Regions from separate parts of the Paeniglutamicibacter sp. NPDC091659 genome, predicted to be linked through region 3. Evidence: predicted binding sites of a transcription regulator. Region 3 holds the regulator's gene; each other region holds the start of a gene.

Region 1 (5,393 bases), on a different contig from region 3:
GCGGCGCGATGCCCGCCCGGGTCCGGTAGGCCATGGCCCGTTCGGTCCACAGCGAGGCCCAGCATTCGCGGACGGCGTCTAGCAGGTCATCGGCCCCGATGACATTCAGGTAGGTTTCCTGCTGCCCCGCGAAGCTGGCCTCCGCCAGGTCCTCGGCCGTGGCGGAGGACCTGACCGCGACAGGCACGCCGGCGCCGTTTCCGGCACCCAAGGCCTTGTAGGCCTCGCTGAGTTCCCAGGCCATGTCCACGGGGATCACCCCGGCGGTGAACAACGCGGCAATGGAACCGGCGGCGTCCAAGCCTTCCTCCGAAGGGGCAGTGGCAAGCTCCAGGATCCGTTCCTCCAGCCCGTTGGCGGCAACGAAGACCCGGTAGGCATCGGTGGTGAGCACGCACCCGCCTGGCACAGGGAAACCGGCCGTGACCAGTTCACCGAGGTTCGCTGCCTTTCCTCCTGCCAGGTCGATGTCCGTTGCCCCGATGGTGTTCAGGCCCCTGATGTAGCGCATCCCGCATGCCCCTTTCGCGTTCCTCCGGCGTGCCGCTGACATCCCACGCTGCTGTTCGTAGTCTTGCACCGGCTGCGCAACGGGGCTAGACACAAGTAGCGGTTCACAGAACCTGTTGGCGTTCCGTTCGGATCCGGCAAGACCGGACTCCGACGGTGCGGCATCCGCAATGGCCAGGCCGGATCGGATGCCATGACGGATCCCGGAACGAAGCCACCGAGAAATTCGGCGATGGCGGCGAGTTATTCCGGCAGACCCGGCACGGCAAAGACTTCTTCGTAGTGCTCCACGGTCGGGAACGGCGAATAGAAATGGTGCAGCAGTCCGCGCCATTCCTGGTATTTCGCAGAGCCGCGAAACCCCTCCGTGTGGTCTTCCAGGGTTCGCCATTCAACCAACAGCAGGTACGTTGACGGGCTTTCCAGGGAGCGTGAAAGCGTGAGGCCCTGAAAGCCCGGCATGGACGAAATGATCGACTTTGCCGTGCCGAAGGCAATCTCGAATTCGCCCTCCATGCCGGGCCTGACTGGGAGCAATGCATGTTCCGTGATCATCCGGCCATTCTGCCCCAGCTTCGCGGGAGGAAGAAAGCGTGGACCGCACTGAATCATCCGTGGCGGGTCAGGCCTCGGGAATCACGCGCCCGAATCCATCGGACGTGATCAGTTCCGGTTCGGGCCCGCCGCGCACTCCCGTGTCGAGTGCATCAATGGCCTCTAGCTCGTCGGGAGCCAGCTCGAAATCGAACACGTTGAAGTTCTCGGCGATGCGCTCCGGCCGCGTGGACTTCGGGATGGCAGAGCGCCCCTGCTGCAGGTGCCACCGGAGCATCACCTGGGCGGCAGACTTGCCGTGGTTCTTCGCGATCCTGAGCAGGGTCTCGTCCTGGAGGGTGCTCTTCTCGCCGTCCCGGTAAAACGTGATGCCGCCGATGGGCGACCACGCCTGGGTAAGGATGCCGTGGGCTGCGTCAAGTGCAACAACGTCGCGCTGCTGGAAGTACGGGTGCATCTCGATCTGGTTGACCGCCGGTACCACTTCCGTGGCCTCAAGCAACCGTGTGAGGTGCTCGACCATGAAGTTACTGACCCCGATGGCTCGGACCTTGCCATCCGCGTACAGCTTCTCCAGCGCCTTGTACGCGGCGATCGTTCGATCGAAGGACGTGGGAACCGCCTGGTGCAGGATCAGCAGGTCGATCTGGTCGATGCCCAGCTTCGCGGAGGACTTCTCGAAGGCGTGGAGGGTTTCGTCGTACCCGTAGTCGGTGACCCAGATCTTGGTTTCGACAAAGACCTCGTCGCGGGGCACCCCCGACTCGCGGATCCCTTGGCCCACCTCGCGTTCGTTGAGATATGCGGCGGCAGTGTCGATGTGCCGGTATCCGATGCGCAGCGCTTCGGCCACGGCGGTTGTGGTCTCCTCGGGAGGTGTTTGGAATACACCGAGGCCCACTGCGGGCATGGTGACACCGTTGTTCAGGACTAGGTTCGTGGTTGTCATGCCGGCAACGCTACGCCCCTGTCTGCGGAGGTGGGAGGCACTGTTATTACCTGTTGTGCCGGACCCTCCCACGCGGAAACTGAATGGTAGGCCGAGACACCTTCAAACGTGGCCAGTTGCAGAAAATGCGTCATGCAACAGATTGAACTGTGGCTTGCTCGAAACGATCATGGAGGGGCAGGCTCGCGGCTTCGGCGTATTGACAAGGCGGTCAGCGTTGCGATTGACATGTGCTGCATCTATTCATACGATCGCTGATCAAATGCACCATTTCTTGTCTTCAGCGATCTGCGTGATGCTCTGCAGTCGGGCAAGGGCAGAGCGCGGATGGTCTGCGGCCTGGTTCGCATCACGACGGCGTTAAAGTAGGTGCGATCGGGGCCGATGAGAAATGGGGCCGGCAGTCGTCTGAGTACGGTCCGGTGAACGCGGGGCGCGCATCAAGGGAGAGCAACGAGATGAGACCACTTCGATATTCGATCAACGTCACGCTCGACGGCTGCTGCCATCACGAGGCAGGGCTCCCCCCGGACGAGGAGTCGATGCGCTACTGGACCGCTGAGATGGAGCGAGCCGATGCCCTGCTATTCGGCCGGGTGACCTACGAGATGATGGCGTCGGCGTGGCGGAAGCCGGCCACGGGCACGTGGCCTGACTGGATGGATGAGTGGCAGATCCCGTTCGCCGAGACCATCGACCGGGCGAAGAAGTACGTCGTGTCGAGCACGCTGAGCGGGGTCGATTGGAATGCCGAGCTGGTGCGAGGCGACTTGGGGCAAGCGGTTCAGCGGCTCAAGCAGGAGTCAGGCGAGGGCCTGTGGGTCGGTGGTGTGACGCTCCCCTTGGCGTTGGCAGATCTGGGTTTGATCGACGAGTACGAGTTCCTTGTGCAGCCGGTCCTTGCCGGACACGGGCCGACGTTGCTCGCCGGTCTGCGCGAGCGCATCCAGCTCGAGCTCGTGGACTGCCGTGAGTTCCGGTCGGGGGCGGTCGCCCTGCGATACCGACCCACGCGAGCTACGGCTTGACGTGATTTGTTCTGGCCCGTTGACCGATCCCTCGCATCGGAACGACGACTCGGGGTCGCGTTGCCCCGCGCTGGCCGTGCCCCCGAACGCGCGGACATATCGACGGGGAACATCGCTCCCAGGTGCCGCCAGAGGACAGGGCAAACGTTGCCTGACGTGGCACCTAATTTAGACGTGGTGCAGGCAACGGGTCACAACGCCCCAGATGCTCGTTTCCTCAAGGATGGCACCGGCTTCGGCCGCTGATTGTTCGTCGCTGCAAAGCACCATGGCCCCTTGGTGAAGGACCAAACGGCGGATGACGAGATCACCCTCCTGCACCGCGATGACAACCGATCCGTCCTTCGGGGTCAACGAACGGTCGACGATGACCTCGTCCCCGTGGGCGATGCCCGCCGAAGCCATGGAGTTCCCCGAGACGCGCATGAGGAATGTCGAAGTGCGGTCGCGAATCAGCAACCTGTTCAGGTCGATTCCGCCGTTGTAGTAGTCGCGGGCCGGCGAAGGAAATCCCATCGCTTCAACGGCGCCGACGGGGCCCTGCGACTCGGGGCCAGGCGTGGGAGGTTGCGGCAGATTGATCCCGAACAACGCACACACCTCCTAGAACAAAGATTCGGCCATTAGCCTAGCAGTGAGGGTAGGGAGGCGTTATCTCTCAGCGCTAGCGCTGTGCGTTCTCTGTTGAAATAGCAGGGGTTTCGTCAGCGGCCTCGTTGGGGCCGTTGGTTCTGCGAATCGCGGCGCGCAGCCACCAGACCAGAAGCAGGACGCCAACAAGCAGCGTCCACACCCAGGACGGAACCACCGAATCAAGCCATCGGCCCGAGTTTTCCAGGAACGAGATCCAGCTTGAGGGCAGCAGCTCGGGGATCGAAGCCATGCCGTTGGTGAAGATCATGAGCCAACCAACCACAAGGGTCACCGCACCGATGAGCAGCGAGGTGGTGTGGAACTTCAGCGGCCCGACGGAGAACCTGCGGCCACGCATCCAGCGCACGGATCCATGCCCGGTCTTGCGAATCAACAAGGCGATGAGAAGGATCGGGATGACCATTCCCACCCCGTAGAGCCCCAGCAGCAGGCCGCCGCGGGCAGGGCTTGCGGAGGTCAGCGCGAGTGTCAGGATCGCACCGAGCACCGGTCCGGTGCAGAACCCTGCCACGCCCGAAACCGCGCCCAGCGCAAACGTCCCAACCAAGGATCCGGCCGCCGGCGCTGGCCTGCCGCCCGGTATGAACCGGGAAAAATCGAACCCGCCACCCAACGCCGTGACCAGGCCCAAAACGATCAGCACCCATCCGGCACCGGTCAGCAGGACGCCGCGATCGATGCTTAGCATTCCGCCCAGCCAGCCCAGTCCCAGCCCCAGCGGCACCAGGGTGATGAGCAGCCCGGCCAGGAAGACCGCGCCGAGGCTCAGCAACTTGGCACGCGACGCGGCGATGTTGGCAAAGAAGGCCGGCAGCAGCAGTGCGTTGCAGGGGCTGAACACCCCGAGCATTCCGCCGATGACGGCGTAGGCGAACCCGACTTCCATGTGTGTTGGGCCTTCCGGTTAACCGGCGAGCTCGGCGTCGATGGCCTGGACGAAGACCTCGAGCGGCTGGGCCCCGACGACCGGGGTTCCGTTGATGATGAACGTCGGGGTTCCCGTGACGCCAAGGTCCTTGGCCTCGTCGTGGTTCTTTTGCACCAACGCGGAGGTTTCCTCTGATGCGGCATCGGCCACCAGTTGCTTGTGGTCCACACCGATCTTCTTGGCGAGTTCCTTGATGCCCTCGGCGGAGAAGTCAGCGTTCTTGGCGGTGGAGCCGTCGGCAAAGATTGCGTCGTGGAATTCCTGGTACTTGCCCTGCTTTCCAGCGGCGACTGCCAGCTCGGCGCTCTGGCGTGAGTTTTCGCCGAAGAACATGATGTCCCGGTACTCGATGCGCAGCTTGCCGGCATCGACGTACTGCTGCACGATCGTGGGCAAGGAATCCGCGGCCCATTTGGCGCAGTATCCGCACTGGAAATCCGAGTAGGTGACCATGGTGACGGGTGCGTCGATGGCGCCGACGGCGGTCGGATCATTGGCGGCGCGGCGTTCGACGTTGATCTTCTGCTGTGCGGCTTCGGTGTTCGGAGCGCTCTCGCTGGGTTGTGCCGCGGCCGCGGGCGGGGTCGCCACGGTATCCCCCGGAGTGGGGATCTGCATCCCGATGATAATGCCGATCAGCAGTGCCACGGGGATCGGCATGATCCAGAACCAGGGCAGTTTTGGCTTGGCCGGTGTTTGGGGTGCTTCTGACATGAGGGAGACGCAGGGTCCTTCCATCGGGGGCATTCCTCACCGAGGTGTCGGGCTA
Region 2 (5,393 bases), on a different contig from region 3:
CCATGGACCCCGAGGATGCCGTGCGGGAGATTGTCCTGCGCTATTTCCGTTCGCACGGGCCGGCGACGGTTGCCGACTGCGCCTGGTGGCTTGGCCTCGGGCTGACGCCCGTGCGTGCCGCGCTGAAGACCATGGGCGACCAGCTGGCCACCCGCGAACTCGGCGGCAGCGTCTACCATCTTGCGCCGGAAATCGATGCGCTGTGGGACGACGCCCCCGGGGCGCGCAGCGTGCTCGCATTGCCGGGGTTCGACGAGTTCCTGCTCGGCTACAAGGACCGCACGGCCACGCTCGCCCCGGAGCATTCGGACGCCATCGCCCCGGGCGGTAACGGCGTCTTCCGCCGGACTCTGGTCAGCGGCGGGCAAACCGTCGGCACCTGGCAGGTGGAGACCACGGGCAAGGAACGTTCTGCCGTGGCGGTGCCTTTCGCGCAGACGTCCGCAAGCCATATGCATCGCATGAACTCTTCCATGGCCGGGTACCTGGATTTCCGCGCCGGATAGTTCTGTGGTTTGCATGGGTTGCAAGGTGCAATCTCATCCAACGCGCGGGGTGGCACCAAGCGGCAGGGGGTGTTCAAGCGGCCAGCGGTTGGGCGGCGGGGTGGAAGATCCAGTTGCGCCTGGGTATCTGCAACGGGTCTACAGATTTCGGCTGGATGACGTGGGGCAGCCCCTTGAGCATCACGACGCGGAAGTGCCCGGCGTGGTGGGCCACATGGCATCGTACGCACAAAAGGCAGCCGCGGGATACATCGGTCCTGCCTCCGGCGTTCCACTCGTCGAGGTGGTGCGCCTCGGTCCGGTTCACCGGCATCGAGCACCCCGGATTGCAGCATCCCTTGTCCCTCACTGCGATGGCACGGCGCTGGGCACGATTGAAATACCGTCTGGTCCTGCCAAGCTCCAAGGGAACCCGGTCGCCGTTGAGCACAATCGGGATGATTCCCGCATTGCAGGCGATGCGCCGGCAATTGGATGCCGAGATGTCCTCGCCGTGGTCGGTGACCCCCGCGTTTTCCAGTTCGCCGCGCAGGGTCTGGAAGTCTATGGTGACAGCGAGGGTGAAGTGCGGCCTCATCGGCATTTGCTCGCCGGTGTCCTCGGCGTTGGCTGTGCCGGTGGTTGTATCGGAACCGGTGGCGATGCGGAGTGAATCGATCAGCAACTGGTGCAGGCGCACGGCGCGCTGCCGGAAATAGGCCTGGTCGAGAGTCTCCCCGGGCAGGACCTCGATGCCCGGATCCGACTGATTGCCAATGCTGGGCATGGAGCCGGAGAGGTCTTCAAGCCCGGACAGTGGGCGTTGGTCGATCGGCGTGCTGGGGTCGACTGCCCATTCCGGGATGGGCAGTCGCGGGGTGGCGGGCTCCGCGGAAGGAACGGGACGAGTGCCGGCCTGGGTTTTAGGGTTGTTCAGGAGATCGGCGGCGGTGGCAAGTAGTTCGTGGCCTTCGGCATTGGTGATGATCTTGTACTCGTAACCCTTGTGCGTGTGCCCCAGGTAGTAGGCACCGGTGAACCTTGATTCGTTGTCCTCGCAGCGTTCCACCATCCCGCTATTCAGGCGTTTGGCCTGGTCCTTGAGCAACGTGTTGGTTCCCTGGGAGTTGCGTGTAGATACGGCGTTGGCGAGCTCGGCCTCGAAGTGCCGTGCGACCGCCTCCGGTTTTGGCTGCAGCTCAATTTCAGGACGCATGCCCTCCAGCTTCCTGGCCAGGCCCGCGATCGCCGTGGGATCGGCGGTCGCTTCACGGAAAACCCTGCCCAGCTGCGGGAATTTTGGCGGTACGGGTTTGCCGTTGTAGCCGGTGTGGGGGAGCAAATTCGTGGCGGTTTCCATGCGGTGCATGGCCTGGAAATGGGTGAGGTTCTGTTGGGTCTTGAGGAACTCGGCCTCATCGCGGTACAGGGATTTGCGGTTCGGAGCGTTGGTCGCATCCGCCGGGAGTCGGCGTTCACCAGCCAGGAATTCGGCGGGGTCGGCGAGGATCTGGTTCAGCTCCGCCAGAGGTTCTTCGGTGATTGTATGCAGGCTGGCATCGGTGGCGCGAGCCGCGGCGAGGATTTGTCCGTAGCCGCTGATTCGGTAGAAGTCCTCGGTCAGAGCGATGAATACTGCGGCGCGGACCTGTGAAGGGCCGATGGAGTGCGCGGCGCGTTCGAGCAGTTCCCTGAAGACGGGTTTGAGGATCGCAAGTAGGCGCAACCCCTGGCCGGCGTCATCTTGATCCGGTGGGGAGTCGAGGGCCGCGGTGATTGCCGCCACGACACTGCCCGTGAGTTCCTGCTGGGTGCCCATGGGAACCAGCATGGATGAATGCGCGTGGCCGTGGGCGAGCCGGTGCCGGACTGTGGATAAGTGTTCTTCGGGACAAGGCCCCGGACAAAACATGATGCGGAATCCAGTATGGCGTTCGCCAGTCTTTGCCCGATTACCGGTTGCGGCGCCATGGATGACCTCGCATGGGTTCGGCTCGGCGCTGTGGTGACTTGTCCCCTCGTTCTGCTCACACCGGCCACACAAGAAATGCCGGGCCCGGCGACCTCCCAAAACCTGGGAAGGCCGCCGGAACCCGGCATGAATTCTTGTTCGGAAACCCCGTCGAGGGACTAGAGGCGTCCCTGCGCGATCGAGAGCATGCGGCGCAGCGGCTCGGCGGCACCCCACAGCAGCTGGTCGCCGACGGTGAACGCCGAGATGTACTGCGGGCCCATCTCGAGCTTGCGGATGCGGCCCACCGGGATGTCCAGGGTGCCGGATGCGGCAACCGGGGTCAGCGCGTCAACCGTGGCTTCCTTGGTGTTCGGAACGACCTTGGCCCACTCGTTGTCCTCGGCCAGCAGCTTCTCGATCTCGGCCACCGAAAGGTCCTCGGTGAGCTTGAGGGTGAGGGCCTGGGAGTGCGAGCGCATGGCGCCGATGCGCACGCACAGGCCGTCCATGATGATCTTGTTGGCGTCGGTGGTGCCAAGGATCTTGTTGGTCTCGACCCCGGCCTTCCACTCTTCCTTGGACTGGCCGTTGCCCAGGTCCGAGTCGATCCACGGGATCAGCGAACCGGCCAGCGGCACGCCGAACTGGGAAGCGTCGAGTCCGCCGCGCTGGGTGGCAAGGACCTTGCGATCGATCTCGAGGATCGCCGAAGCCGGGTCGTCGAGATCCGCTGAGACGTTGCCGTTGATCGTGCCGAACTGGGTGAGCAGTTCGCGCATGTGGCGGGCGCCGCCGCCGGAGGCAGCCTGGTAGGTCATTGCGGTTCCCCACTCGACCAGGCCGTTCTTGAACAGCCCGCCCAGGCCCATGAGCATGCACGAAACCGTGCAGTTGCCGCCGATGAAGTCCTTGGTTCCCGAGGCCAGCGAGGCGTCGATGACGTTGCGGTTGATCGGGTCCAGCACGATGACCGAGTCGTCGTTCATGCGCAGCGTGGAAGCTGCATCGATCCACAGGCCGTCCCAGCCGCGTGCGCGCAGGTCGCCGTGCACGGCCTTGGTGTAGTCCCCACCCTGGGCCGTGACGATGATCGGCAGCTTGGCAAGGGTGTCCAGGTCGTAGGCATCCTGAAGTGCAGGCGCGCCTTCGGCGAATGCGGGGGCCGCGCCGCCCGCATTGGACGTGGAGAAGAACACTGGATCGAGATTCGCAAAGTCGCCCTCGTCCTGCATGCGTTGCATCAGAACAGAGCCAACCATGCCGCGGTAACCGACAAAGCCAACGGAAGAAGTCATGGTCCCATCTTAAGGGTTCGGGTCCGCGATTGGGGAGTTGGTTACGCCACACGGGTGCCACCGTGCGGTTGCCGGGGCACGGGTTGCCGGGACATGCCACGTCAGCAAACGAAGGACGCCGCACCCGAAGGGGAAAAATCCCTCGGGCACGGCGTCCTTCATGGTGCGGTGTTCTGGCGACTCCGGCGTTACGGCTTCTTGTCTTCCTCGGCCAGCAGCTTTTTGCGCGCGCCGACGGCCCAGAGTGAGCTGAACGCAAAGAACTGGGTCAGTGTGAGCAGCAGGACCAGGCCCATGATCTTGGAACCGGTCAAGATAAGGAACAGGCCGAGTGCCGCAAAGATCAGGGCAAAGAGCGGGAAGAACATGTAGCCCAGGACAAAGAGTGCCTCGGGGTTGGTCTTCAGCGCCTTCAGGCTGTCCTTCACGCGCCGCGCTCCCATGCTTCGATGCGGTATTCGGTGCCGTTGGCCGACTTGAGCCATCCGTTGTCCGGTTCGCTCATGGCCTTGGTCCAGGCCGAGTCCAGTGCCGGGGCGGTGGTGTCGCCCTTCAGGCTGTCGTTGATGACGGTGACGATCGCCAGGTTGGCCTTCGGTGCCAGGGCCGCGTAGATTTGCCCGCCGCCGATGACCCAGATTTCCTCGGCGCCGTCGCTGGCGCGCGCAACCTGGAGTGCTTCCTCCGGGGAGGAAACGGGGGTTGCGCCCGCGGCGCTCAGAGCGGCATGGGTCGAGGCGTCGCGGGTGATGACGATGTTGGTGCGGTCGGGCAGCGGACGGAACTTTTCCGGGAACGATTCCCAGGTCTTGCGGCCCATGATGACAGGGTGGCCCATCGTGGTGCGCTTGAAGTGGGCCATGTCCTCGGGCAGATGCCACGGCATGGACCCGTCCAAGCCGATGACGCGGTTGGCGGCCTCCGCCCAGATCATGCCCAGTCGTTCGGGGATGGTGGTCTCGGCGCGGTGTCCGGCGCTGGAATTCAGGTTGCTCATACGGCGATGGGGGCCTTAATCGTCGGGTGGTGTCGGTAATCCTCGATGACGAAGTCGTCGATCGTGTAGTCGAAGATTGAATCGGGGGTGCGCGTGATGCGCAGCTGCGGGTACGGGTACGGCTCGCGGGTGAGCTGTTCCTTGACCTGCTCCAAGTGGTTGGCGTAGATGTGGGTGTCGCCGCCGGTCCAGACAAACTCGCCGGGCTGAAGGCCCAGCTGGTCGGCCATCATGCGTGTCAGCAATGCGTAGGAGGCAACGTTGAAGGGGACTCCCAGGAACATGTCGGCGCTGCGCTGGTAGAGCTGGCAGGAAAGCTTGCCATCGGCGACGTAGAACTGGAAGAAGGCGTGGCATGGCGGCAGTGCCATGTTCTCGATCTCCGAGACGTTCCACGCAGAGACGATGTGGCGGCGGGAATCGGGGTTCTCGCGCAGCGAATCCATGACCTGGGAGATCTGGTCGATGTGTCGGCCGTCGGACGTGGGCCACGAGCGCCACTGCACGCCGTACACCGGGCCGAGTTCACCTTCGGCATCCGCCCATTCGTCCCAGATCTTCACGCCGTTCTCTTGAAGATAGGAGATGTTCGAGTCCCCGCGCAGGAACCACAAGAGTTCCACGGCAACGGACTTGAAATGGACGCGCTTGGTGGTGATCAG
Region 3 (5,393 bases):
AAGCTGCACGGCGCCGAGGCTGAAATCCTGGCCATCGAACACACCGAAAACGGGACACGCATGATGGTCAAGGTGCGCGAAGGCATGGCCGCGGAAGTGGAGCAATTTAGTATTCATGGCTGAGGAATCAGAAGTCATCGCCCTGTTGGACGCTGCGGTGTCCGCGATGGGTGGGCAAAGCAGGCCGGGCCAGCACGAGATGGCAAAACAGGTAGTACGTGCCATGGAAACCGGCGAACACCTTTTGGTGCAGGCCGGGACCGGAACCGGAAAGTCGATGGCTTACCTGGTTCCCGCCCTCGCGCATGCGCTGGACTCGGAAAAGCCCGTGGTGATTTCGACCGCAACGCTGGCTCTCCAGGCTCAAATCGTGGGGCGCGACGTTCCGCGGCTCTTGAAGTCGCTGAAGAACGAACTGCCCCGCGAGATGGATGTGGCCCTGGTCAAGGGCCGCTCCAACTACGTGTGCCAGTACAAGCTCGGCGGCGGCTACCCGGACGACGACGAGGGAACGCTGTTCTCGATCGAATCCGACGCCCCGGCCGCCGGCGGCTTCGCGGACGGCCCGTCATCCGCACTCGGACAGGAGGTCGTGCGGCTGCGCCAATGGGCCGAGCGCACCGAAACCGGTGACCGCGACGACCTGACCCCGGGTGTCAGCGACAAGGCCTGGCGCCAGGTATCGGTCAGTGCGATGGACTGCCTCGGTTCCCAGAAGTGCCCGATGGCTTCCGAATGCTTCAGTGAGATGGCCCGTGCCCGAGCGGCCGATGCCGACGTGATCATCACCAACCACGCAATGCTCGCGGTGTCGGCGTTCGAAGGCTTGGCCGTGCTGCCGGACTTCGACACCGTCATCATCGACGAGGCCCACGAACTGCAGGACCGGGTGACAAGTTCGGTGACCCGCCCGATGTCGGTCAACATGGTGCAGACCGCCGCTTCGGCGGCCCGCAAGCATTGCGCGGTGAGTGTGGATGCACTGAACCAGGGTGCTAAGGCGCTGCAGCGCAGCCTCGAAGGCGTCCCCACGGGCCTGATGGCCCGCGGCCTCAACGAGGAACAGGAAGCCGCGATCAACCAGATCGCCGAGGCGGCACGCGTGGTGCTCTCCGATTCGAAGCCCGAGGCCAACGCGCCCGCGGACGGCGGACGGCAGATGGCACGTTCCCAGGTCATGTACCTGGTCGAGCAATGCACCAAGATGCTTGAAATGACCGAGGAACGGGAAGTCATCTGGGCTTCGCGCCCGGGGCATTTCAGCCCGGGGGAGGGCTACGTCCAGCCGGACGAGTCGAGCCAGCCCACCCTGAATGTCGCGCCCTTGTCGGTTGCCGGCAAGCTGCGCGAAGGGCTCTTCGACGGCCGCACTGTCATCCTGACCAGCGCGACGCTGGCCATCGGCGCGGCTTTCGAACCAGTCGCCGGTGCCTTGGGGCTGGTCGGTGACGGCGCGCCCACCTGGAACGGGGTCGATGTGGGAAGCCCCTTCGACTACCCCAAGCAGGGAATCCTGTATGTGGCCAAGCACTTGCCGAAGCCCGGGCGCCAGATGTCGCAGGAAATGATCGGCGAGATCGAAGACCTCATCAAGGCATCCGGGGGCGGGGCCTTGGCGCTCTTCACCTCGCGCCGAGCGGCGGAGGAAGCGGCCGAGATCCTGCGTTCCCGGCTGGACGTGCCGATCCTGTGCCAGGGGGAATCGAGCATGAAGGCCCTGGTTGACCAGTTCTCTGCCGAACCGGACACTTGCCTGTTCGGCACCATGACACTGTGGCAGGGCGTCGACGTGCCGGGCAATGCATGCCGCCTGGTGATCATTGACAAGATCCCATTCCCGCGGCCCGACGACCCGCTCTCCTCGGCGCGCAGCCGGGATGTCGCCAAGCATGGCGGCAACGGGTTCATGGCGGTGGCTGCGAGCCATGCCGCCGTCAGGTTGGCCCAGGGCGCTGGGCGCTTGATTCGTTCGGTCAACGACCGCGGTGTCGTGGCCGTCCTGGATTCGCGCCTGGCGACGGAACGCTACGGAAGCTTCCTGCGGGCCTCCTTGCCGCCGTTGTGGGCCACCCCGGACAAGCCGACGGTGTTGGCCGCGCTCGAACGGCTCAGCGAAGGCTAGGGGCAGCGCGGCTCACTTGGGAGTCCATGCGTCAAAACGTTAAATGAGTCAGGGGACGGTCGCGATGACCGGCCCCTGACTCGTTGAAATGCCAGTGACGTCCCTAAATGGAGCGCATGACCGAAACGACCTTGCCCATGACCGTTGCCGCGTCACCGAGGATCGGTTCGTAGCGGGAGTTCTGTGGCAGCAGCCAGGTGTGGCCATCGCGCTGGCGGAAGGTCTTGACGGTGGCTTCGTCATCGAGCAGCGCTGCAACTATGTCGCCGTTGACTGCCGTTTGCTGACGTCGCACGACGACCCAGTCGCCATCGCAAATGGCGGCGTCGATCATTGAGTCGCCGCTGACCTTTAGCATGAAAAGTTCGCCATGGCCCACGAGCTGGCGCGGCAGCGCAAACACGTCTTCCACTGCCTGGTCGGCGAGAATCGGGTTGCCGGCGGCGATTCGTCCCACCAGGGGGACCATTGCCGTGTCGGACGAGGTCGTCAGCTCAGAGACGTTCATGCCGTTCGCTGCCTTGAGTTCGGCCTGCCCGGAAACCACTTCAAGTTTCGTGTCGGTCTTGAGCTGCAATGGCAGCAGGATTTCCATGGCGCGCGGACGGCGGGGGTCGCGGCGGATGTAGCCAAGCTTTTCCAGCTGGCTCAACTGATGGGTCACGCTCGAGAGGCTGGCCAGGCCCACCGCGTCACCGATCTCTCGCATGGAAGGCGGGTAGCCGTTGGCACTGACCGAGCGCTGGATTGTTTCGAGAACCTTTTTCTGGCGAATTGTCAGGCTCTTCGCGTCACGTCGAGGGGTTCGTTGTTCGGTCGTCATTCTTTGTGCCTCATCCCGATCGTCGGCGGTTGGCCCGCGCGTTCCGCAATTTGTCGGTGCGGAGTGATGAAGTGAATTCACCGTTCCACATCACTCATGTTAGTGGACGGAAGCGGCGCTTTCAAAGATTTGTTCGAACCGATCTGGACACGTGTCGTTGAAAAGTGCTAGAAATAACTTACGAACTACGAACACATATTCGAAAGACGTGTTCGAACAATAGAAGCTTGTTCGACTCGCGGCCCGCTTGCATCGGCCCGTCGTACTCAAAGGAAAGGCAAAGACATGGCAAACGCTGCTCTCTCGGCCCCGCTCCACCTCGTTCCAGACCCCATCGCTTACCACGCCCCGCAGGAAGCTCCGCTGCGGTTGACTCGCCGGGGGAAATTCGTTTTGATCGCCATGCCGATCTTCCTGGCCAGCGTGGGCGTGCTCATGATTCTGGGCTTGTTCCTGTCGCCGGCCAAGGCCTCGGCCGATGTGCCACTGGGTGTAGAAGCCGTCAGCGTCACCGTCATCGAGGGCGACACCCTTTGGGGTCTGGCTCGCGAGTTCGCGCCCCAGTTGGACCCCCGCGAGGCCGTGCGCCAGATCACCGAGATCAACAACCTTGAGGGAAGCGTCCTGTTCCCGGGAACCGAGATATACGTTCCATCGGCACGGTAACTGCCGCGTTGCTGACGGCGGGTGTGACCCCCGCTTCATTGCGAACCGATTGTTACCCCGTTCCACATTGCTGATTCTGATGCCTTGCACCGAGCGCCCTAGACTTATGGGGTGAATGAACGGCTAAATCGCCTGGCAAAATTGCCCCTGCGAGAGAATCTTCAAGGTCTTGAACCATACGGCGCACCCCAGATCGACGTTCCAATCCAGCTGAACGTCAACGAAAACACCCATCCGCTGCCCGAGGCCGTTCATCGCGCAATCGTCGAAGAGGTATCCGCCGCTGCGCTGGGACTCAACCGCTATCCGGACCGTGAATTCACCGAGTTGCGCGAGCGCCTGGCGGCCTATCTCGGCCACGGCCTGAACGCCGAGAACATCTGGGCGGCAAACGGATCCAACGAAGTGCTCCAACAAATCCTGCAGGCATTCGGCGGACCGGGTCGAACGGTCATGGGATTCCCTCCCACCTATTCGATGTACCCGCTGCTGGCCAGCGGAACCGACACCGCCTACATCGCGGGTGTTCGCTCAGAGGGCTATGCCCTGTCCGCGGCCGACGCCGCGGAACAGGTGCGGGCCGCGGCGCCCAACATCGTTTTCCTTTGCTCACCCAACAACCCGACGGGCACCGCCTTGGGCCTGGACGTCGTCGAAGCGGTCTACGAGGCCGGTGCTGCAAGCAACGCCATCGTCATCGTGGATGAGGCCTACGCCGAATTCGCCCACAACGGGACCCCGTCCGCGTTGTCCCTGTTGCCGGGCCGTGAGCGCTTGATCGTCTCGCGCACCATGTCCAAGGCCTTCGCCCTGGCCGGTGCCAGGGTCGGTTACCTCGCCGCCGCTCCGGAGGTCACCGATGCCATCCGTTTGGTCCGCCTGCCGTACCACCTTTCGGCGGTGACCCAGGCAACGGCCAACGCCGCGCTCAAGCATGTCGAGGCGTTGCTGGCCAACGTCGAGGACATCAAGTCCCAGCGCGATCGGATCGTCAACGAGCTGACCCGCATGGGCTTGAACCCTGCGTCGTCGGACTCGAACTTCGTGTTCTTCGGCGGACTGGAAAACCCCCGGTACATCTGGGAAGGCCTGCTGGAAGCGGGAGTCATCATCCGCGATGTAGGCATCCCGGGCCACCTGCGCGTCACGGCAGGCACCGAAGCCGAAACCACGGCATTCCTGGTCCGCCTGGAAGAGCTGCTCAATCAGGGTCCGCACGGGCACTAACGCTAAACTCATAGGTGCGGGGTTGTGGCCGACACATCCGTGTCCCCATCCCCGTGCTTCACATCCTCGTCTAAACGCCTGATCAAAAGGAATGTGCATGTCTGCCGAAAAACTCACGGGTCGTCGCGCTCGCCTCGAACGCACCACCAGCGAGTCCTCCGTCTTTGTCGAACTCGATTTGGACGGCACCGGCCGCTCCGAAATCAGCACCAGTGTTCCGTTCTACGACCACATGCTGACTGCACTTTCCAAGCATTCGCTGATCGACCTGACGGTCCGCGCCACCGGCGACACCCACATCGACGTGCACCACACCGTCGAGGACGTTGCCATCACCATCGGCGAGGTCCTGCGCACCGCGCTGGGCAACAAGGCAGGCATCCGCCGCTTCGGCGAAGCCACCGTTCCGCTGGACGAGGCACTGGCAAACGCCGTTGTCGACATCTCCGGGCGCCCCTACCTGGTGCACACCGGCGAGCCCGCGGGCCAGGAATACCACCTGATCGGCGGCCACTTCACCGGTTCGCTGACCCGCCACATCTTCGAGGCACTCAC
Region 4 (5,393 bases), on a different contig from region 3:
CCGGGGCAAGTGCAAGGCTGAAGGCTAGGCATTGCATGGCGGATTTGTGGACGCAGGGGTGGTCTTGTGCAGGAAATATTCGATGTAGCCATCATCGGCATGGGCCCCGGCGGGGAGGTTGCCGCCGACAGGCTGATCACCGCGGGCAAGAAGATTGTGGTTTTTGAAACGGAACTCATCGGGGGCGAATGCGCCTACTGGGCCTGCGTTCCCTCCAAGACGGTGTTGCGGGGGCCGGAGCTTCGGGCCGAAGCCGGGCGCGCCGCCGGGACCCTGCCCTTCGCGCTCAACTGGCAGCAGGTGCGGGACTACCGCGACTACATGGTCAGGCACCTGGATGACAGTGTCCAGGCCGAAGGCTACCGGCAGCGCGGCGCACGGGTGGTCCGCGCGCGGGCAGGCATCGCGGGACCGGGCCGCATCCAGGCTGACGGCCGGGAATACTTGGCCGACCACATCATCGTCGCCACCGGAACCGCGCCGGTCTTCCCCTCCTTCCCCGGGTCCGAGCAAATCACCGCATGGGGCAACCGTGAGGTGTACACGCTCGCGGAGCTGCCGCAATCGGTGGCCATTGTCGGCGGAAGCGCCGTCGCGCTGGAAACCGCGACATTCCTGGCCGGATTCGGCGTGGACGTCACGCTGCTCAACAGGAGCCAGCGCCTGCTGGGCCGCGAGGAACCCGAGGTCTCCGCGCTCGCCGAAACCTACTTGCGCGATGCCGGGGTAAACGTGCGCATGAACCGCTCGATTGCAAGCGGGCGGGCCGATGGCGGGAGAAGCGTGCTGGCGTTGGGTGACGGAAGCGAGCTCACCGTTGACGCCGTTGTTTTCGCCACGGGACGGACCCCGCGCACCGAAGGGTTGGGCATCCCTCGCGCCGGAGGTCTCCTGGATGACAAGGGGTACATGCAGGTGGACGAGCATTGCTGGTCCGCTGAAGGCCTTTGGGCGGCGGGGGATGTCACCGGAATCATGCCCTTTACGCATGTCGCCAAATACCAAGGACGCATCGTTGCAGATTGCATCCTGGGGAAGGAGCGACGCGCCGGTTACGGGGGGATCCCTCGGGTGGTGTTCGCAAACCCGGAAATCGCATCGGTCGGACTCACTCAGGTACAGGCAGACCTGATCGACCTTGAGACCGAAGCCGTCAGCGTGAACCTGCCTGAGGCCATTGCCCGGCCGTGGACCTACGAACAAGACCCGCGAGGAGACCTGGGCATCCTGATCGACCGGCGGCGACAGGTCATGATTGGCGCCTGGGTCGTGGCGCCGCAAGCCAGCGAATGGATCCACCAAGCGGCCCTCGCCATTAGGGCACAGATCCCGCTTTCGGTCCTGCGTGACCAGGTTCCGCAATTCCCCAGCTACAACGAGGCCTACCTCGTGGCGCTCGACAAGCTCGAGCACTCCGGATAGGCCTGTTCGGCGGATAGGCCGGCGTGGGTGCGCCATCTCATGTAAACCACATAATCCCTGCTCATCGTCCGAACCGAACCGATGTGAATGTGCGCGGGTGGTAGATGCGTTCCAATGCAACTTGATTAGAACGTGTGTTCTAATATGATGGCTCTACCCCCTGCGCGGCGGACGGCCCACGTTGCTCCCACACCGAAGCGACAAAAACCTTCAAACCCGCACCTGGCAAACGAAAGGGGCGCTGCGAAGGAGAGGCGAACATACCCATGGGCTTCACCCACCTGCACGTGGCATCCGCCTTCAGCGCACACTACGGAGTCTCCTGGCCCGAGGACCTCGTCCAGGCGGCGCTCGCCGACGGCGCCGACGCACTGGCCATCACTGACCGCGACGGACTCTACGGAAGCATCAAACACCTCAATGCCTGCATCAAACACGGGATGGACCCCATCCTGGGGGTGGACCTCGCAACCCTCGTACCCACACGACAGGCAAACGACGGCAAGACCCGCAACCCCCTGCGCATCTCCGGGCGAATCATCATCCTGGCCAAGGGGCACAGCAACGGAGCCGGCTACAAGGCCCTCTGCCGTCTGGTCTCCGCCGCACACCAACCAACAACACCCGACGGGATACGCAAACAACACCTGGGCATCACCCCCGGGGAACTGGCAACCCACGCCCTCGATCCCACGGGGGAACCACTGCTCACCATCCTGCTGGGACCAAACTCCGACGTGGGCCTGGCAACCCAACACCACCACTACGACCAGGCCCGCACCCTCATCCACCGATGGCGCACACTCCTGGGGGAGAGAACACTACGGGTAGAGATCGTCACCCACCTGAACAACCCCGGGGAACGGCTCAGTACCGCACACGCCATCCGCCTGCTCCGCTGCGCAGAAACGGCAAACATCGCCCCCATCCTCACCAACGCCGTCAGATACACCGAACCCGACGGCGCGGCAACGGCAGACGTCCTGGACTCCGCACGCGCCCTCACCTCCCTCGAAACCCTCAACGACATCCAACCCAACGGACAAGGCTGGCTCAAGACCGCCGGGCACATGCGCCACCTCGCCGCGGAAATCGCCCGCGAGGCAACAAGCCCCCGGATAGGGACAACGCTCCTGCGCAACACCTCCGCGCTCGCCGACTGGGCACGCCTCGACCCCGTCAGCGACACGGGATGGGGAATACCCGTAGTGCCCGAAGCCCACATCATCGGCATCACCGGCGAACCCAACCGGGAACTCGCCGCACGCGCGGAATCCGGCATCAACAGGCTCATCCCCGGGGAGGGGAACAACCCCCTGATGCGCCAACGCCTGGGGGAGGAACTAAGCACCATCGCAGACCTCGGCTTCGCCCCCTACTTCCTCACCGTCGCGGAAGTCAGCGACATGATCACCCGCATGGGCATACGCTCCGCCGCACGAGGCTCCGGCGCCTCCTCACTGGTCAACTACCTCACCGGCATCAGCCAGGTAAACCCCCTCACCCACGACCTGCTCTTCGAGCGCTTCCTCTCCCGCGAGAGAGCCACCCTGCCGGACATAGACATAGACGTCGAATCCGCCCAACGCCACAACATCTACCAAAAAATCTTCACCCGCTTCGGCGCCGACCGAGTCAGCCTCATGAGCATGCAAAACGGCTACCGCGCCAGGGGAGCTGTACGCGACGCGGGTATGGCCCTCGGCATGGAGGAAGAAGACATAGACGTCATCGCCAAGCAACTCTGGCGCTTCTCCGCTTCATCCTTCCGCGACGCCCTGAACGAGAAACCCGAACTCGCACCCTTCGCCGACCGGCTCGGCACCGAAAAACAACTCGACCTCCTCGTGGACCTCACCGAACGCCTCGACCGGCTACCCAGACACATCTCCATGCACCCCTGCGGAGTCATCCTCTCCAACAACACGCTCCTGGACAGAACCCCTGTCCAACCCAGCGGACTAAACCTCCCCATGAGCCAATACGACAAACACGACATGGACCCCATGGGACTGCTCAAGCTCGACGTCCTGGGGGTGCGCATGCAATCGGCCATCACCTACGCGCTCGCCGAAATCCAGCGCATCCACCCGGACGCACAGACAGTCGCCAAGGCGGGGGGACACCAAGGCAAACACCCCGGGGAAATCCCCGCCTACATCAAACCCAACGGAACCATCGACCTGGCCCTCGTCCCGCTCGACGACAAACCCACCTTCGAACTCATCCGTTCCACACACACGCTCGGCTGCTTCCAGATCGAATCACCCGGACAACGCGAACTCATCGGCAAACTCGCCCCCCGCGACTTCAACGACCTCATCATCGACATCTCCCTCTTCCGACCCGGACCCATGAAATCCAACATGGTCAAGCCCTACCTGGAAAACCGCCACGGATTCGCACCCGAGAAATATCCCCACCCGAACCTGAGACCCGCGCTCGCCGAGACCCACGGGGTCACCGTCTTCCATGAACAGGTGCTGCGGATCTTCGACACGATGACCGGTTGCGGGCTGGCCAAGGCCGATGTCTACCGCCGCCTCCTGGGAAGCGCATCGGAGCCCCGGGTCGAGGCCTTCTTCCGTTCGACCGCCCAGGGCCTCGGCTACCCGCTGGACGTCATCGACGAGGTCTGGCAGACGCTGGCGGCCTTCGGCTCCTTCGGGTTCTGCAAGGCCCACGGGGCGGCCTTTGCCGTGCCCACCTACCAGTCGGCCTGGCTTAAGGCCCACCACCCGGAGGCGTTCCTCGCCGGGATCTGGGAACACGACCCCGGCATGTACCCCAAGCGACTGCTGGTGGCCGAGGCTCGGCGCATGGGGATCAAGATCCTGCCGCTGGACATCAACCGCTCGGCGGACGGCTACCGGGTGGAAAAGCTGGAGGGGCTGCTGCCGCCGGCGCAGCTGCCGGTGGTTCCCCGGGCCGTCGGCGCCATGCTGCCCGGGCGCTTCGGGATCAGGCTGTCCCTGCGCGGGATCCGCGGGGTCTCGGAGCGCGAGGTCAAGAGGGTCGTCGCCGGCCAGCCCTACGAGTCGATCGCCGATGTGCGCGACCGCTCGGGGCTCACCCGCACCTCGCTGAACCACTTCGCCGCCCTGGGAGCCTTCGACTCGCTGCAGCGCACGGCCGGCCGGGGAAACCGCGCGGACCTGGTCGCCCACCTGCGCGGCGGGGTGCACAAGCCTTTGCCGCAGCGCTACCGCCCGATTCCCGGGCAGCTCGCCCTGCCGATGGGCGACCTGGACCTCGCCGGCATGGCCATCGGTGCGGCGGAAACCCCGCTGGACGAGCTGGTGCGCACCGAGCTGGATCTGCTGAGCCTCGATGTCAGCGCGCACCTGATGGAATCCCACGCCCCGCTGCTGGACTCGCTGGGCGTCTCGCGCGCCGAGGACCTGCTGGCGATGCGCAACGGCACCGAGGTCCTGGTGGCGGGGGTCCGGGTCGCCACGCAGACCCCGCCCATGCGCGGCGGCCGGCGCGTGGTCTTCATCTCGGTCGACGACGGCACCGGTTGCGTGGATGCCACGTTCTTCCACGAGGCGCAGCAGCGTTGCGGCCCGTTGCTTTTCTCCACCCGGCTGCTGCTGATCCACGGGTTGACCCGGCGCACCGGACCGCGGGGAATCAGCGTGCAGGCGCTCGATGCCTGGGACCTGTCGCAGCAGGGAACGTTGCCGGCGCCGGGATACCTGGATGATCCGGGCCGGGCGCGCGACGGGCGCGGCCCCGGTCAGGGCAGGAAAACACCGTTGCGGGGCCGGGGGAAATCGCTGGCGCAAACCATGTCCGACGAGGGGCTGGACCAGCGCGGATACTTGGGGGCCTGATGGCTGGCATTATCCGTTGTCGGACCGAAGCGGCCGTGTGATACTGGGGCTATCGGCGGACCGCCCTGGAACGGAGGCTGGCGTTGTGATCCCGTCAATGATCTTGTTTGGGCTTGTTTTCGGTCGCTGGTGGAA

Evidence for each region. The regulator LexA, encoded in region 3, represses DNA repair genes until DNA is damaged. The targets are predictions, from matches to a motif close to TCGAACANNTGTTCGA.
Region 1: the regulator LexA is predicted to act here: its motif matches at 3,647-3,662, upstream of ACIQLF_RS08410 (LexA family protein).
Region 2: the regulator LexA is predicted to act here: its motif matches at 2,584-2,599, upstream of ACIQLF_RS12835 (DUF222 domain-containing protein).
Region 4: the regulator LexA is predicted to act here: its motif matches at 1,549-1,564, upstream of ACIQLF_RS05130 (DNA polymerase III subunit alpha).

Annotation. Positions count from the first base shown of each region.
Region 1 is NZ_JBIVTO010000003.1:188,497-193,889, reverse strand. It holds gene ACIQLF_RS08430 (PEP/pyruvate-binding domain-containing protein) at 1-511, opposite strand, end outside; gene ACIQLF_RS08425 (antibiotic biosynthesis monooxygenase family protein) at 754-1,065, opposite strand; gene ACIQLF_RS08420 (aldo/keto reductase) at 1,133-2,014, opposite strand; gene ACIQLF_RS08415 (dihydrofolate reductase family protein) at 2,473-3,042, shown strand; gene ACIQLF_RS08410 (LexA family protein) at 3,211-3,558, opposite strand; gene ACIQLF_RS08405 (cytochrome c biogenesis CcdA family protein) at 3,707-4,582, opposite strand; gene ACIQLF_RS08400 (DsbA family protein) at 4,601-5,338, opposite strand.
Region 2 is NZ_JBIVTO010000006.1:172,863-178,255, reverse strand. It holds gene ACIQLF_RS12840 (winged helix DNA-binding domain-containing protein) at 1-506, shown strand, start outside; gene ACIQLF_RS12835 (DUF222 domain-containing protein) at 580-2,304, opposite strand; gene asd (aspartate-semialdehyde dehydrogenase) at 2,616-3,734, opposite strand; gene ACIQLF_RS12825 (NF038396 family protein) at 3,923-4,162, opposite strand; gene ACIQLF_RS12820 (dihydrofolate reductase) at 4,159-4,731, opposite strand; gene ACIQLF_RS12815 (thymidylate synthase) at 4,728-5,393, opposite strand, start outside.
Region 3 is NZ_JBIVTO010000013.1:52,961-58,353, reverse strand. It holds gene hflX (GTPase HflX) at 1-123, shown strand, start outside; gene ACIQLF_RS19175 (ATP-dependent DNA helicase) at 116-2,122, shown strand; gene lexA (transcriptional repressor LexA) at 2,226-2,945, opposite strand; gene ACIQLF_RS19165 (LysM peptidoglycan-binding domain-containing protein) at 3,231-3,611, shown strand; gene ACIQLF_RS19160 (histidinol-phosphate transaminase) at 3,723-4,838, shown strand; gene hisB (imidazoleglycerol-phosphate dehydratase HisB) at 4,936-5,393, shown strand, end outside.
Region 4 is NZ_JBIVTO010000002.1:44,270-49,662, forward strand. It holds gene ACIQLF_RS05125 (dihydrolipoyl dehydrogenase family protein) at 67-1,422, shown strand; gene ACIQLF_RS05130 (DNA polymerase III subunit alpha) at 1,689-5,258, shown strand; gene ACIQLF_RS05135 (hypothetical protein) at 5,353-5,393, opposite strand, start outside.